2 regions of the Methyloversatilis sp. NSM2 genome follow, and region 1 is predicted to be linked to the other one. Evidence: riboswitches for the same ligand, from Rfam matches in the RefSeq annotation. Region 1 holds a riboswitch; the other holds the start of a gene.
What was found. Region 1 has a riboswitch for cobalamin ahead of WJU27_RS17345 (TonB-dependent receptor domain-containing protein). Riboswitches for the same ligand answer to the same signal wherever they lie in the genome.

Region 1 (7,222 bases):
GCGAACACAGCGGGCACGCGCCCGAGGTGCACCGCTTTCTGCGCGACGAGATCAAGCTGGAGCCGGACGTCGCCGCGCGGCTGGGCATCGCGCGCGAGCGCATCACGCGCGTCGCCGGCGGCCTGTCGCAGTGGGCGCGCGCGCTCGACTTCGATCCCTACCGGCTGCGCGTGGTCGGTACCGCCGGTTCCGGCAAGACCCAGCTCGCGCTGGCCGAGTACAGCGCCGCCATCGCCGCCGGCCGTCGCCCGCTCTACGTCTGCTTCAACCGCCCGCTCGCCGACCACCTCGCGCACATCGCGCCCGAAGGCGGCATGGCCTGCACCTTCCACCACCTGTGCGAACGCGTGCTCGCCGCGCACGGCGAGCGGCCGGACTACGCCAAGCCGGACGCCTTCGACGCGCTGATCGCGCGCGCCGGCGAGCTTGAGGTGCCGGACGACCTGCGTTTCGATTCCATCATCGTCGACGAGGGGCAGGACTTTTCCGCCGACTGGGCGCAGCAGCTGTGGCGCCACGCCGCCGATGATGACGCGCGCCGCATCTGGCTCGAAGACCCGATGCAGAACCTGTACGCGCGCCCGCCTATCGAGCTGCCGGGCTGGGTCACGCTGCGTGCGCACAGCAATTTCCGCAGCCCGCGACCGGTGGTGCGCATGCTGCAGGCCCTGCTGCCGGCGGCCGAACACATCGAGGCGGCGTCGCCGTTCGAGGCGGACGAGGTCGAGCTGCTCAGCTACGACGCCGCCCATCCGCTGACCACGCGGGTCAAGGAAGCGATACGGCTGTGCTTCGCCGCCGGCTTCCATGCGCAGGACGTTGCCATCATCAGCTGGCGCGGCCGCGAACAGTCGGAACTGCTGCGCCACGACCGGCTCGGCGCCAATGCGCTGCGCAGCTTCACCGGTCAGTACGATCTGCTCGGCCAGCCGGAGTATTCCGGCGGTGAGGTGCTGATCGAATCGGTGTACCGCTTCAAGGGACAGTCGGCGCCGGCGGTCATCCTCGCCGAAATCGATTTCGAAACGCTGGACGAACGCACGCTGCGCAAGCTCTTCGTCGGCGCCACGCGCGCCATGATGAAGCTGGTGCTGGTGGCGAGCGAGCGCGCTGCCGCTCAGCTGCGCGACAAGCTGGCGGCGCATCCGTGAGCGCGATGACAGCGAACGCGCTGATGATCCAGGGCACCACGTCCGACGCCGGCAAGAGCACGGTCGCCGCCGGCCTGTGCCGCAGCCTGCACCGGCGCGGTGTGCGCGTGGCGCCGTTCAAGCCGCAGAACATGGCGCTGAACAGCGCGGTCACCGCCGACGGCGGCGAGATCGGCCGCGCCCAGGCGCTGCAGGCGCACGCCTGCGGGCTGGCGCCGCACACCGACATGAACCCGGTGCTGCTCAAGCCCAATTCCGACACTGGCGCGCAGGTCATCGTGCATGGCCGCGCACTGGCCAATATGGAAGCGCGCGCCTACCACGACTACAAGCGGGTCGCGATGGATGCGGTGATGCAGTCCTGGCGGCGGCTGACCGCGCAGTACGACTTCGTCGTGGTCGAAGGCGCGGGCAGCCCGGCGGAAATCAATCTGCGCGATCGCGACATCGCCAACATGGGCTTCGCGCTGCCCAACCGCTGCCCTGTCGTCATCGTCGCCGACATCGACCGCGGTGGCGTGTTCGCCCATCTGGTCGGCACGCTGGACTGCCTGTCCGATGACGAACGCGCGCTGGTACGCGGCTTCGTCATCAACCGCTTCCGCGGCGACCGCGCGCTGCTGCGTTCGGGCGAAGAGTGGCTTGAGCGGCGCACCGGCCTGCCGGTGTTCGGCGTGCTGCCGATGCTTAAAGGTCTGCACCTCGACGCCGAGGACTCAATTCAGACACAGCAGACCGCTGCGGGTGAGGCCGCGCGGCTGCGCGTGGCGGTGCCGGTGTTTCCGCGCATCAGCAATCACACGGACTTCGACGCGCTGCGCGCCCATCCCCAGGTCGACCTGATGTTCGTGCCGCTCGATCGGCCGCTGCCGGCTTGCGACCTCGTCATCCTGCCCGGCAGCAAGAGCGTGCAGGGCGACCTGGCGGCACTGCGCGCGCACGGCTGGGACGCGCAGATCGCCCGTCACCTGCGTTACGGCGGTCGCCTGCTCGGCATCTGCGGTGGCATGCAGATGATGGGCCGTGCACTGCACGATCCGCAGGGCCTGGAGGGCGCGCCGGGCAGCGTGGCCGGCCTCGGCCTGTTCGACTACGACACCACGCTGGAAGCGGAAAAGCAGCTGCGGGTGGTCGCCGGCCGCCTGCAGCCGGGCGGCGAGGCGGTGCGCGGATACGAAATCCATATGGGCGTCAGCAGCGGCCCGGCGCTGGCGCGTCCGGCAGTCGAACTGGAGCACGGCCCGGACGGCGCGCGCTCGGCGGACGGGCAGCTGATGGCGACCTATCTGCACGGCCTGTTCGACGCGCCCCAGGCCTGTGCCGCACTGCTCGCCTGGGCCGGCCTCGAAGCGGCGCAGCCGCTCGACCTGCACGCGCTGCGTGAAGCCAGCCTCGACCGGCTGGCCGACTGCATCGAAGCGGAGATCGACATCGACCGGATGTGCGGTTTCCGCTGACCACTGCGAAGGTCGGGAAAACCCTCTCCTCAGTTGTGGCGCGCGGGATTCTTCGGGGAGCGAGCTTGCTCGCGATCGGGCGGCTGCCCAGCGCTGCAGGATTTTTCGCGCCGCATCGCGAGCAAGCTCGCTCCCACTGAACCCGCGCCGTCCCGTGGGAGCGACCACTGGTCGCGATCTCAGCCGCTGCACCGACAGGACTTCGGCGATGGTCGGATCGCGAGAAACCTCGCTCCGACGTCCTCCGGGTCGTGGAGGAAACCCGCGGCGGACCTCGGCGCGAGGCACCCACCCGGCCCGCCGGTTTGGGCCTTCCGCCGCCCGGTGGTATCGTGCGCGCCGGTGCCGCTGTGGCGGCACTGCATTCGAGGTGCCCTGTGCCGCGGCACAGGGTTAAACGGGAAGCAGGTGAGCGAGCTCTGCTCGCAAGGCCTGCGCTGCCCCCGCAACGGTAAGCAGATTCGATGCACGTTCATGCCACTGGGCCCTGTGCCTGGGAAGGCCGTGCATCGCGACACGCGGCACACCGCCCGTCGTCGCAGCTGCGAGCCCGGATACCGGCCCCGGATGCACGAGCGGTCATGCCCGGGGTGCGGCATCGCGACGGATGCGGCCTGCTGCCGGCTGCCTGCGTTGTTGTCCCCTGTGCCATGACTTCATGAGACTGCCGTCGTTCGGGGACGGGCGACGGCTGCAGGGAGCACATAACAATGCACAGCCTTACCTCGGTCGCCGCGCTGCTTGCCGGCGCCGGCCTTCTTTCCTCTCCGCTTCACGCCCAGACGCATGTGCTGGAGCCTGTCGTCGTCACCGCTACCCGCGTCGAGCAGCGCGTGTCGGACACCTTGTCCGACGTCAGCGTCATCGATCGTGAACAGATCGAGGCGGCCGGCCAGTCGACGCTGACCGAACTGCTGGCGCGCCAGCCGGGTGTGCAGATGAGCGGCAACGGCGGTGCCGGTGCCAGCGTCGATTACTTCATCCGCGGCAGCGACTCGCGGCAGACCGTGGTGCTGATCGACGGCGTGCGCGTCGGTTCGGGTTCCAGCGGCACCGCCGCGCTGCAGTACCTGCCGCTGTCGCAGATCGAGCGCATCGAAGTGCTGCGCGGTCCGGCCTCCGCCGTATTCGGCGCCGACGCGATCGGCGGCGTGATCCAGATCTTCACCCGCCGTGGCGACGATGGACTGCAGGGCGAGGCGTTCGCCGGCGGCGGCAGCTACGGCACCTCCGAGGGCAGCGCCAGCCTGCGCGGCGGCGATGGCCGCTGGCGCTTCGCACTGGGCGCCGGCGTGACCAGCAGCCGCGGCTTCAGTTCGACCAGCCCACGCATCAATGAAGGCGTGTCGGTGGCGCGGCGCGCCCACAACCCGGATCACGACGGCTACCTGAACCAGAACTTCAGCGGCAGCCTGAGCTTCACGCCGCACGCAGGCACCGAGATCGGCGTCAGCGCGCTGGCCAGCAAGGGCTACAACGAGTTCGACTCCGGTCTGAGCTTCCCGAACACGCGCAATGATTTCGACAACGACAGTGCGACCATCTATCTGACCCACGCGTGGAACGACGCCCTGTCGACCACGTTGCGCAGCGGCCGCTCGGTCGAGGACTTCATCAGCTACGCCCGCACCTCACCGCTGGGCAATCATTTCCGCACCGAGCAGTACAACCACGCGCTGGAGGCACGCGTGAAGCTGCCTCTGGGCACGCTGTTCGGCAGCGTCGAGCGGCTGGAGCAGGACGTGCTGTCGACCACGCCGACCGCGGTGAACATCGACACCGAACGCAAGATCGACTCGCTGCAGCTCGGCTGGTCCGGCGCCATCGACCGCCACAGCCTGCAGCTGAATACCCGCCACGACCGCTACAGCACCAGCTCGCAGCACAAGACCACCGGCAACGTCGCCTACGGCTATCGGCTGACCGATGAATGGCGGCTGCATGGCGGTTACGGTACCGCCTTCCGTCTGCCCACCTTCAACCAGCTGTTCTTCCCCGGTTTCGGCAATCCGGATCTGGCGCCGGAGTCGTCGCGCAACAAGGAGGCCGGCGTGGTGTGGCAGCGCAAGGGCTCGCGCGCTGCGCTTACCGCCTACGACAACAAGGTGCGCAACCTGATCAACACGGTCACCGTGTCGCCCGGCGTGTCGGAGGCGCGCAACGTCGGCGAGGCGCGTCTGCGCGGCCTGACCTTCGACGGCTCGACCTATCTGTTCGGCCACACCGAGCTGCAGGGTTCGGTCGACCTGCTCGACGCGACCGACCAGGACAGCGGCGACCGCCTGCAGCGGCGCGCCGTGCAGACCGGTCAGCTGCGCGTCATCCAGCACATGACGCGTGGCCGCGTCGGCATCGAGATCCAGAGCACCGGCGACCGCTACTCGAACGCCGACGAGACGCGCCGGCTCGGCGGCTACACGCTGCTGAACCTGTTTGCCGTCTGGAAGCTGTCACCCGAGGTGGCACTTGAAGCACGCGTGAACAACGTGACCGACAAGGACTACACCACCGTGTTCGGCTACAACATGGCCGGCAGCAGCGTGTTCGCCGGCCTGCGCTACACGCCGCAGTTCTGAACGCGGCCGAGCTGACCGGTAAACTCACGCGATGAGCAGCCACCCGCCCGCCACCACCCTGCCGTCGCCAGCCGTACTGCGCGCGCAGCGGCGCCGCGTATGGGTGCTGCCGGCGCTGCTGCTGGCGCTGGGCGCGGCCTTCGCGCTGGCGCTGGCGGTGGGCAGCGTGGCGGTCAGTGCAGCCGAGCTGTGGCAGATCGCGACCGGCGGCGACGCCGGCATGGCGGGCGACATCGTGCGCTCGCTGCGTCTGCCGCGCGCTTTGGCGGCGGCGGCCTGCGGTGGCCTGCTGGCGCTGGCCGGTGCGCTGATGCAGGTGCTGCTGCGCAATCCGCTGGCCGATCCCTATGTGCTGGGCATTTCCGGGGGCGCCGCGGTCGGCGCCTTGCTGGCCATGCTGGTCGGTGCGGCCGGCCTGCTGCTGGAGCTTTCGGCCTTCGCCGGTGCGCTGGCCGCGATGGCGCTGGTGTTCGGGCTGGCGCACGGCGAGGGCAGCCGCACGCCGACACGCCTGCTGCTGACCGGCGTCATCGTGTCGGCGGGCTGCGGCGCGGCGGTGTCCTTCATCCTCGCGGTGGCGAGCGAACAGTCGCTGCGCGGCATGCTGTTCTGGCTGATGGGCGACGCCAGCACGGCCAGCCGTCCGGGTGTGGCGGTGGCGGTGCTGGCCGCCGGGCTGATCGCCTGCGCGCCACTGGCGCGCGACCTCAACCTGCTGGCGCGCGGCGATGGCACGGCCCAGGTGCTGGGCGTACCGGTGGTTCGCCTGCGTCTGGTCGTCTATCTGCTGGCGTCGGCATTGACCGCGATCGCGGTCACCACCGTCGGGTCGGTCGGCTTCGTCGGCCTGGTCGTGCCGCATCTGATCCGGCTCGCCTTCGGCAACGACCAGCGCCTGCTGCTGCCGGCCAGCGCACTGGCCGGTGCCACGCTGCTGCTGCTGGCCGACACCGCGGCGCGCACCGTCATCGCCCCGGCGCAGCTGCCGGTCGGCGTGCTGACCGCGCTGCTCGGCGTGCCGGTGTTCCTGTTCCTGCTGAACCGTCACCGATGAGCGCCGTCCCGACACTGCTCGCACGCGGCCTCGACGTGTCGGTCGCGGGGCGCGCGCTGTGCACCGGCCTCGACCTCGACCTGCGGCCGGGCGAACTGCTGGCCATCGTCGGCCGCAATGGCATCGGCAAATCCACGCTGCTCACCACGCTGGCCGGGCTGCGCCCGCCGGCTGCCGGCACGCTGACACTGGAAGGCCGCGCGCTCGTCGACTGGCCGGCACGCGATCTGGCGAAACGACGGGCACTGCTGGCGCAGTCGCAGGAGGACCACTTCGCCTCCACCGTGCTCGACACCGTGCTGGTCGGTCGCCATCCGCACATCGGCCGCTGGGCCGACGAGAGCGACGCCGATGTCGACATTGCGCTGGCCGCGCTGGCGGCCGTATCGCTGCGCGGCTTCGAACTGCGCGAGGTGCGCACGCTGTCCGGTGGCGAGCGGCAGCGGGTCGCGATCGCCGCGCTGCTGGCACAGCAGGCGCCGCTGTGCCTGCTCGACGAGCCGGTCACCCACCTCGACCTCGATTACCAGATCGAGACGCTGGAGCTGTTCGCGCGCCTTGCTCGCGACGAAGGCCGGGCAGTCGTGGCGGTGCTGCACGATCTCAATCAGGTGCTGCGCTTCGCCGACCGCGCGCTGCTGCTGACCGGCGGCGGCGAATGGGTATGCGGGCCGGTCGACGCGGTGCTGCAGGCGGAGGTGCTGTCGCGCGCCTTCTGCCATCCGCTGAAGGAATTGCGCGACGACGCCCGGCGCTATTTCGTGCCGGCGTGAGGACAGAATGAGTGGAGGATGTGATGAGCGATCTTGACGAACGCCATGAAGCGCGCATGAAACGCAAGAAGGACGTGGTGGACCAGGCCATCGCCGCGGCGCAGGTCGAGCGCGGCGTGCTGGTGGTGAATACCGGCACCGGCAAGGGCAAGTCCAGCGCCGCCTTCGGCGTGGTCGCGCGCGCGCTCGGCCACGGCATGAAGGTGGGCGT
Region 2 (7,222 bases), on a different contig from region 1:
ATTGTCGGCAGCGAGGTCGATGAAGGACGTCGGGTTCTTGCTGACGGCGGTGAAGCTGGCGCCGGGTGCGTCGAGGTCTATGCCGGTCACGTCGGTCGCGCCGGCGAGGTCGATCAGGTAGACGTTCTTGTTGCCGGCAGTGCCGGCGAAGGTGGCGTCGGCGCCGAGGCCGCGGTTGTTGCGCTCCAGCACCATGAACTCGTGTTCGTTGATCGCCACCAGCGCGGAGATGCCGCGACCCTGGGCGGCGGTTTCCATCCGGTAGGCGTACTGGGCGACGGCTTCGCCGCTGGCGTTGTCGAACTTGACGATGCGGTTGTACACGCCGTTGGCGCCGCCCTCGTCCACCATCGCGCTCTGCAGCATGGCGAAGGTGTATTGGCCGTCCGGCGAAATCGCCAGGCCTTCGAAGCCACGGTTGGTGCGGCGACCGATATTGCCGTCACCGTCGTAGTTGTAGCCGCCGGCCGTCAGTGCCGGGCGCAGCGCCTGCGGAGTATTGAAGGCGCGGATCAAAGTGCCGCTGCGGTCGAATTCATACAGCGACGGGCCGTATTCGTCAGACACCAGCAGGTGGCCGTTCAGCGGGTTGATCACGATGCCTTCCGGGTCGAAGGCGGTGCCCAGATTGCTGGCAGAACCACCGAGCGTGCTCGGGAACTGGCCGCCGAGCACAGTGCCGGCGCCATTACGGAACTTGATCGTATCGACCACCTGGAAATTCGAGATCGCACCGGTGCTGCGATTGACGTCGAGCGTGAAGCGCTGGACGCGCACGTCGTAGGGCAGCGTGCCGCCGCCCGGGCCACGGTCCGACAGACCCCACCATTCGTTGCGGTTGGGGTCGTAGTAGATGTCGGAGAACATGCCGAGCCGGCCGTCGTTCACGCTGCTGCCGAACAGATCACCGGTGGAGCCCGGAATGGCGATGCCATTGACGAAGGACACGGCGGATGCCGGAGCAGCCGCGACCGCGAGCAGCAAAGCCGCTGCCAGTGACGTAAGTTTCATGAAGACCCCCTGATTGTTGGTGTGTTGGTGGACAGTCGAGGGTAGCGAGCGGATGTTTCAGCGATGAGACGCGGGTGACGGTGTTCTTGCGGGAGCGGTCTTCCGACCGCCACGCGGCCTCTGCTGCCCGGGGGCTTCGATGCAGGCCGCTGTCGGGGTCAGAAGACCCCTCCCACAGAAGCCCAGCCCACGCTCCGCCGGCAGATCGGGCGCATACCCTGTGGGAGCGGCCTTGGCCGCGACAGGGCCGATGCAATCTGCAGTTCTCGGCACAGGCCGCTGTCGGGGTCAGAAGACCCCTCCCACAAAACCCCTGTCCCGGCGCCGGCCGCGGATCGGGCCCACTCCCTTTGAGAGGCAGCCATTGCAGCCGACCGCAGCGGTTGAAATGGAGGCGGCCCTACATCTTCCAGCTCACCGCCACCCAGGCCGCTCGCTCGGGCATGGGGTAGTAGGTGTTGCTGTAGGCGAGCGTCGAATACACCTTGTCGAACAGGTTGTTGATGCCGGCCGACCAGGTCGCGGCGCCTGCCCGGATGCTGAATGCGAGGTCGAACACGGTGTAGGACGGCAGCGGCGCGGAGCTGCGGTTGTCGAGGTCGTTGCCGTCGAAGCGGCGGCCGGCATGGCGGGCGCTCAGGGTGAGGCGCTGCGCTTCGGTCGGCGTCCATTCGACGCGGGCGTTGGCGGTGCGGCGGGGCACCAGCGGCACGTCGGCGTCGCTGCCTTCGAAGCGCGGCTGCACGTAGCCGGCGTTGGCGGCAAACAGCACACCGGGCCGGATGCGCCAGCGCAGCTCGATCTCGACGCCGGTGCGCACGGTCGGCAGATCGTAGTTGCGATTCACGCTGAGGCCGCTGGCGCTGTCGAAGTAGATTTCGTCCTCGATTCGCATGCGATAGACCGTGGCGCCGAACTCGACCGTCTCCCCACGCGCACGCAGGCCTGCCTCGCGCGTGCGGCCGCTTTGCGGGCGCAGGTCGGCCGCCGCGAGTGCGAGTTCGTCGACGTTCGGGTTGCGGAAGTGACGGCTGTCCGCGGCGAACACGGTCAGTGCCGGCGACAGCTGCCAGCTTGCGCCCAATTCGCTCGCCCGGTTGCGCCAGTCCGATGCGGTGGCGTCGGTGGCGCGGAATGCGTTCACGCAGCTGCCGGGCACTTCGACCGGAAACGGAATGAAGATGTACTGGCACTCGCGCGTGTAGCGGCTGCCCGCGGTGCGGCTCTCGGCGCGGTCGTGGCGCAGGCCTGCGTTGACGCTGACGCCCTGCCCCAGCCTGAACACACCTTCGGCCCAGCCCGCGTGGCCGTTCAGTTCGCCGCTGCGCCGGGTCGAGTTGCCGACCACGAAATCACCGTTCTCGCGGCGCAGGTAGTCGGACGACTGGCTGACGTAGCCGAATGCCAGGTCGTGCCGCTGCCCGAAGGCGTCGACGCCCAGCTCATGCGTCACGCGCAGGTCGCGCCGGGTGGAGTCGATCACGTTACGCTGGTCAGCCAGCGCCGTACCGGCCTGCACGCCGATGAAATACGGGTTTTCGCGGTCGCGGTGATCGAACTGCACGGTGAACAGCCCGGCATCGCCGAAATCCGCACGCAGCCGGGCGCCCAGCGTGCGGTCGTCGGTGCTGCCGCCATCGAGCGGTGAGGCGCTGCTGCCCCGTCTTCGCACACTGCTGCCGCGGAAGGCTTCTGCGCTGACCGGCCCCGGCAGGCCGTACTCATCGATATGGCGCGCGGCACGCAGGCTGAGGTCGATGAAGGACCACGCGCCCTCAGGCAGCAGACTCAGCTCGACCGCGCTGTCGCGCGCGGCGTAGCGATCGTTGTCACGGTAGCCGTCGCTGTCCTGCCGGCTCAATGTGACACTGGCTGCCAGCGGCCCGGTGCCGCCGGCTGCGCGCAGCCGCGCTTCGCGGGTGCCCCAGGCGCCGGCGCGCAGATCGAGCTGACCGGTGAGCGGCCCGGGCCGCGGGCGCCGGGTCTGGATGTGCACGATGCCGCCGACCGCACCGTCGCCATGGCGCACCGCCCCGGCGCCGCGCAGCACTTCGATGCGCTCGACCTGCGACAGCGAAACCGAAGACAGGTCCGCGCCCGAGAGATCGTCGGCATTCAGGCGCACGCCGTCGACCAGCACCAGCACATTGCTCACCGCGGTCGCGCCCAGGCCGCGCATGTCGACAGTGGCGCCCTTGTCGCGGCCGAAATAGCTCTGCAGGTTGAGGCCGGCTTCACGGCTGAGCAGTTCGCCCATGCCCTGCGCACCGGCGCGCTCGATGTCGTCGGCGGTGATGACCGACACGCCGTGCGGCACCGCGCGCAGCGTGTCATCGGCCGACGGCGCGCTGATGACGATTTCGTCGAGCCGGAATGCCTCGTCCGCGTAGGCCCGCAAGGCGAGCAGGCACAGCACGCTCGCCAGCGCACGCCAGAAAGAGATGTTCATGGATATCGCCTCTTCGCGCCGGCCCCGCCACTCGGGCGGAGCCGGGCATGCCTTAGGACGTGACTCAGGCCGTGCTTCAGGCCATCCGACGACGGGCGACGGCGCCGACCAGCGCCAGACCGGCCAGCAGCAGCGCCGCCTGTTCGGGTTCCGGCACGGCAGCGACCGCGAGGTTGTCCATCGCGAAATAGGCCGGCGTGTTCATGCCGAAGGCGCCGTTGTCGCTGGATGTGAGCGCGAACTGCAGGCTGCTCACGGTGCCCAGCGCGCTCAGGTCGACCCATCGCCAGTCGGTGACGATGTAGTCGTCGGCGCTGTCGGCGAAGCGGTAGTCGGCGAGCATGAAGTCCACGCTGCCGGTGCTCTGGCCGAAGCTGTCGAGGCCGGTGATGGTGAGCATGAACCAGTCAGCATCGCTGCCGGCCGCCCCGCCGAACTGCTTGGCGAAGCCGTCGCCATTCAGCATCGACAGCGCGGCGTAGGTGCTGTTGGTGAACCAGGCTCCGAGCACGCTGACCGGTGCGGCGAAGCTCGCCACCGGCGCACCGATATTGGCCACCGCGTAGTTGGCCGAGCCTTCGGCACCGCCGCCGGCGATGGCGCTGTGCTGGTTCAGATAGCCCTCGGTGGTGGTGTCGGTCTGGTTGGAATAGACCCAGTCGGTATGGCAGCAGTCGCCACCCCAGTCGTTGAAGCTGTGGTTGAAGGTGGCGGCGCCACTGGTGAAGGTGGTGCTGGTCCTCGGGAAGAAGACGCTGTCGGGGGCCAGCGTCAGGTCGTCGAAGGTCGATACGCTGACCGCGGCGGCCGGTTGGCTCAGGGCGAGTGCGCAGAGCGAGAGTGCAAGCGTGCGGATATTCATGTGTGGTGTTCCTGGTGCGGCGCCGTTCAGGCGCGGTTGCGACGGACGATGACGGACAGCAGGCCGAGCGCGGCGGCATACATCGCCCACTGCGAAGGCTCGGGCACCGGCGGCGTCTGCGCGTCGAAGACTGCGTAGTGGATGACGCCCACCGCGTCGAGGTCGAAACCACTGCTACCGCTGGTCGGGTACGGGTCGTAGATCGGGTGCGGGCCGCCGTAGGCTGCCGGGTAGCTGTCGAAGGTCGAGCCATTGCCGACGACGTCGATCAGGCGCAGGTACTGCACCTTGTTCACGTCCAGGCCGGCGATGCCGCTCAGCAGGTCGAGATCGAAGGGCGTGCCATAGCCGGCGCGGTACTTGCCGGCCAGGCCATCGATATTGGTCGGATCGATGGTGCCGAAACCGGACACCGGGCTGGGCGTGAAGGAGTAGTTCGGGAAACGGAAGAAATCGGTGCCGTTGGACGACACCTCGACGAAGGCCAGTTCGAGGAAGGTGTTGCTGAAGCTGTTCTCGAACACCGCGAAATCGGCGCCGGCGCCATTCGTGATGTAGCCGTCGAAAGTGAGCGTGATGCGGCCGCCGTCGCCCAGCACGACGACGTCGGTCGAGGTGCCTTCGGCCTTGCCCAGGCCTTCGGCAGGATTCTTCCAGGCGGCGTCGACGTTCGGGCCGGGCTGGTAGTCCGAGTAGCCCGTGGCCCACTGGACGAAGGCAGCGCTGTCCTTGTGGATGGCGGTGGAGCCGGCGCTGCCGGCCGCCGGCGCGAACGGCCCGGCGTGTGCGGACCCCGCCAGCGCGAAGCCGGACAGGGCGATGAGGGTGGAAAGTGTGGTGCGCATGCAGACCTCCGTGCAGTGCCGGCATCACCCGCCGGCGAAGTGCAGAAAATCCGATGGCGCACGGCAAGCCGCGCGAGAAACGCACAGGAACGGATAGGACGGCCGCAACACGGCCGAGCGAACGCATGCGCCCCCGGCCGCCCACCGCAGCCATCGGTCGTCGGGTCGAAAGACCCGTTGCGCCAGGCCGGTCTCCGGGCTCACGAGGGGATATGTGCGATCCGCCTTCCCGTGCCGAGGGCACAGTGGCTGAATGGATCGCTACGACTCGCTTACCGTTGCGGGGGCAGCGCCGGAATAGCAGACCGCGAATGCGGCTGCGCACCGGACTTCCCGTTTCACTCCTTGCAGCGGACGCTGCGCGGGGCACCTGAGGCGAGCGCAGGGTATGCGAAATGCGGAGGGCAGGTCAAGGAAGGCGAGGAGGCCAGCGCCGCGGTCGGGGTCAGAAGACCCCTCCCACAGAACCCCAGCCAAGCTCCGGCCGCGAATCGGGCGCAGACCCTGTGGGAGCGGCCTTGGCCGCGACAGGGCCGATGCCGGCCGCACAACCTTCGATCCCGGCCGCTGTCGGGGTCAGAAGACTCCTCCCACAGAACCCCAGCCAAGCTCCAGCCGCGAATCGGGCGCAGCTTCTGTGGGAGCGGCCTTGGCCGCGACAGGGCCGATGCTGACCGCACAGCCTTCGATCCCGGCCGCTGTCGGGGTCAGAAGACTCCTCCCACAGAACCCCAGCCAAGCTCCGGCCGTGGGTCGAGCGCAGCTTCCGTGGGAGCGGCCTTGGCCGCGACAGGGCCGATGCCGGCCGCACAGCCTTCGATCCCGGCCGCTGTCGGGGTCAGAAGACCCCTCCTTGTATTGTCTTTACCTCCCGAGGGGCACCTCGGGACGAGCAGGTGGATGCCGCGTCGCTCCTTGGGCTTATCGCCCGTTCTGTAGATTTTGCAGCACCTGCTCACCCTCACGTTCCGATCGAACAGTATCTTTGGCCCGGCTTTGCCGGCAGCCCGCATTCACAAGGTTGATCTCACGAGGTTTTGCATGGAGTTGTTTCATCTGGGTATCGACGTAGCCAAGGCCAAGCTCGACTGTGCGCTGCGCTCACCCGAGGGCAAGATTCGCCACAAGGTCATCACCAACGACGCAGCCGGCTTCGCCCAACTGCAGGCTTTCCTGTCCCGGCAACACGCTTTGACACTGCACGTATGCATGGAAGCCACAGGCGTCTATTGGGAGCCAGTGGCTGAGTTCCTCGCCGCTCTGCCCCACGTCACCGTCAGTGTCATCAACCCGGCGCAGATCAAGGCCTTTGCCGCCTCGCGCATGGTGCGCACCAAGACCGACAAGGTCGATGCCGCACTCATCGCTCTGTTCTGCCATGAACGCTCACCCGAGCCCTGGCAGCCGCCGTCCGAGGCCGAACGCACTTTGCGCGCGCTCGTGCTGCGTCTGGACAGCGTGCAAAGCATGCGCACCCAGGAATCGAATCGTCTGCTCGTTGCGCAAAGCGCGGTACAGCAGGGGATCACTCAGCACATCGAATGGCTGGACGCCGAGATTGAGCGGCTCGCCCGCGCGATCCGGGATCTGCTCGACCAGGATGACGATCTGGACGACAAGCGTCGTCTGCTCGACAGCATCCCGGGCCTGGGCGAACGCACCATCGCCATTCTGCTGGCCTTCTACGCACGGGTATCCCGCTTCGACAACGCTCGTCAGGCCACTGCATTCGCTGGCCTTGACCCTCGGCAGCACCAATCCGGCAGCAGCGTCTGCGCCAAACCACGCATGTCCAAGGTCGGCCACTCTTTCCTGCGCAAGTCACTCTACATGCCGGCCATGGTCGCGCTCTATCGCACCGCCTGGGGGAAGCTCTTCCGACAGCGTCTGTCCTCTGCTGGCAAGCCGCCCAAACTCATCATCGGCGCAATGATGCGCAAGCTCATCCACGTCGCCTTTGGCGTTCTCCGATCCGGCAAACCTTTTGACCCAACCGCTCACGGTGCTTGACTCGGATAACAGTATCTACAGGAGCGCTCACCGACGCACGACCAA

Region 2: another riboswitch for cobalamin. It lies ahead of WJU27_RS04510 (PEP-CTERM sorting domain-containing protein); the one in region 1 lies ahead of WJU27_RS17345 (TonB-dependent receptor domain-containing protein).

What each region holds. Positions count from the first base shown of each region.
Region 1 is NZ_JBBUKV010000013.1:96,283-103,504, forward strand. It holds gene WJU27_RS17335 (ATP-dependent helicase) at 1-1,151, shown strand, start outside; gene WJU27_RS17340 (cobyric acid synthase) at 1,175-2,608, shown strand; cobalamin riboswitch at 2,960-3,188, shown strand; gene WJU27_RS17345 (TonB-dependent receptor domain-containing protein) at 3,319-5,184, shown strand; gene WJU27_RS17350 (FecCD family ABC transporter permease) at 5,216-6,238, shown strand; gene WJU27_RS17355 (ABC transporter ATP-binding protein) at 6,235-7,011, shown strand; gene cobO (cob(I)yrinic acid a,c-diamide adenosyltransferase) at 7,035-7,222, shown strand, end outside.
Region 2 is NZ_JBBUKV010000001.1:1,004,248-1,011,469, reverse strand. It holds gene WJU27_RS04525 (esterase-like activity of phytase family protein) at 1-1,011, opposite strand, end outside; gene WJU27_RS04520 (TonB-dependent receptor) at 1,412-3,460, opposite strand; gene WJU27_RS04515 (DUF4465 domain-containing protein) at 3,537-4,322, opposite strand; gene WJU27_RS04510 (PEP-CTERM sorting domain-containing protein) at 4,349-5,167, opposite strand; cobalamin riboswitch at 5,336-5,556, opposite strand; gene WJU27_RS04505 (transposase) at 6,209-7,177, shown strand.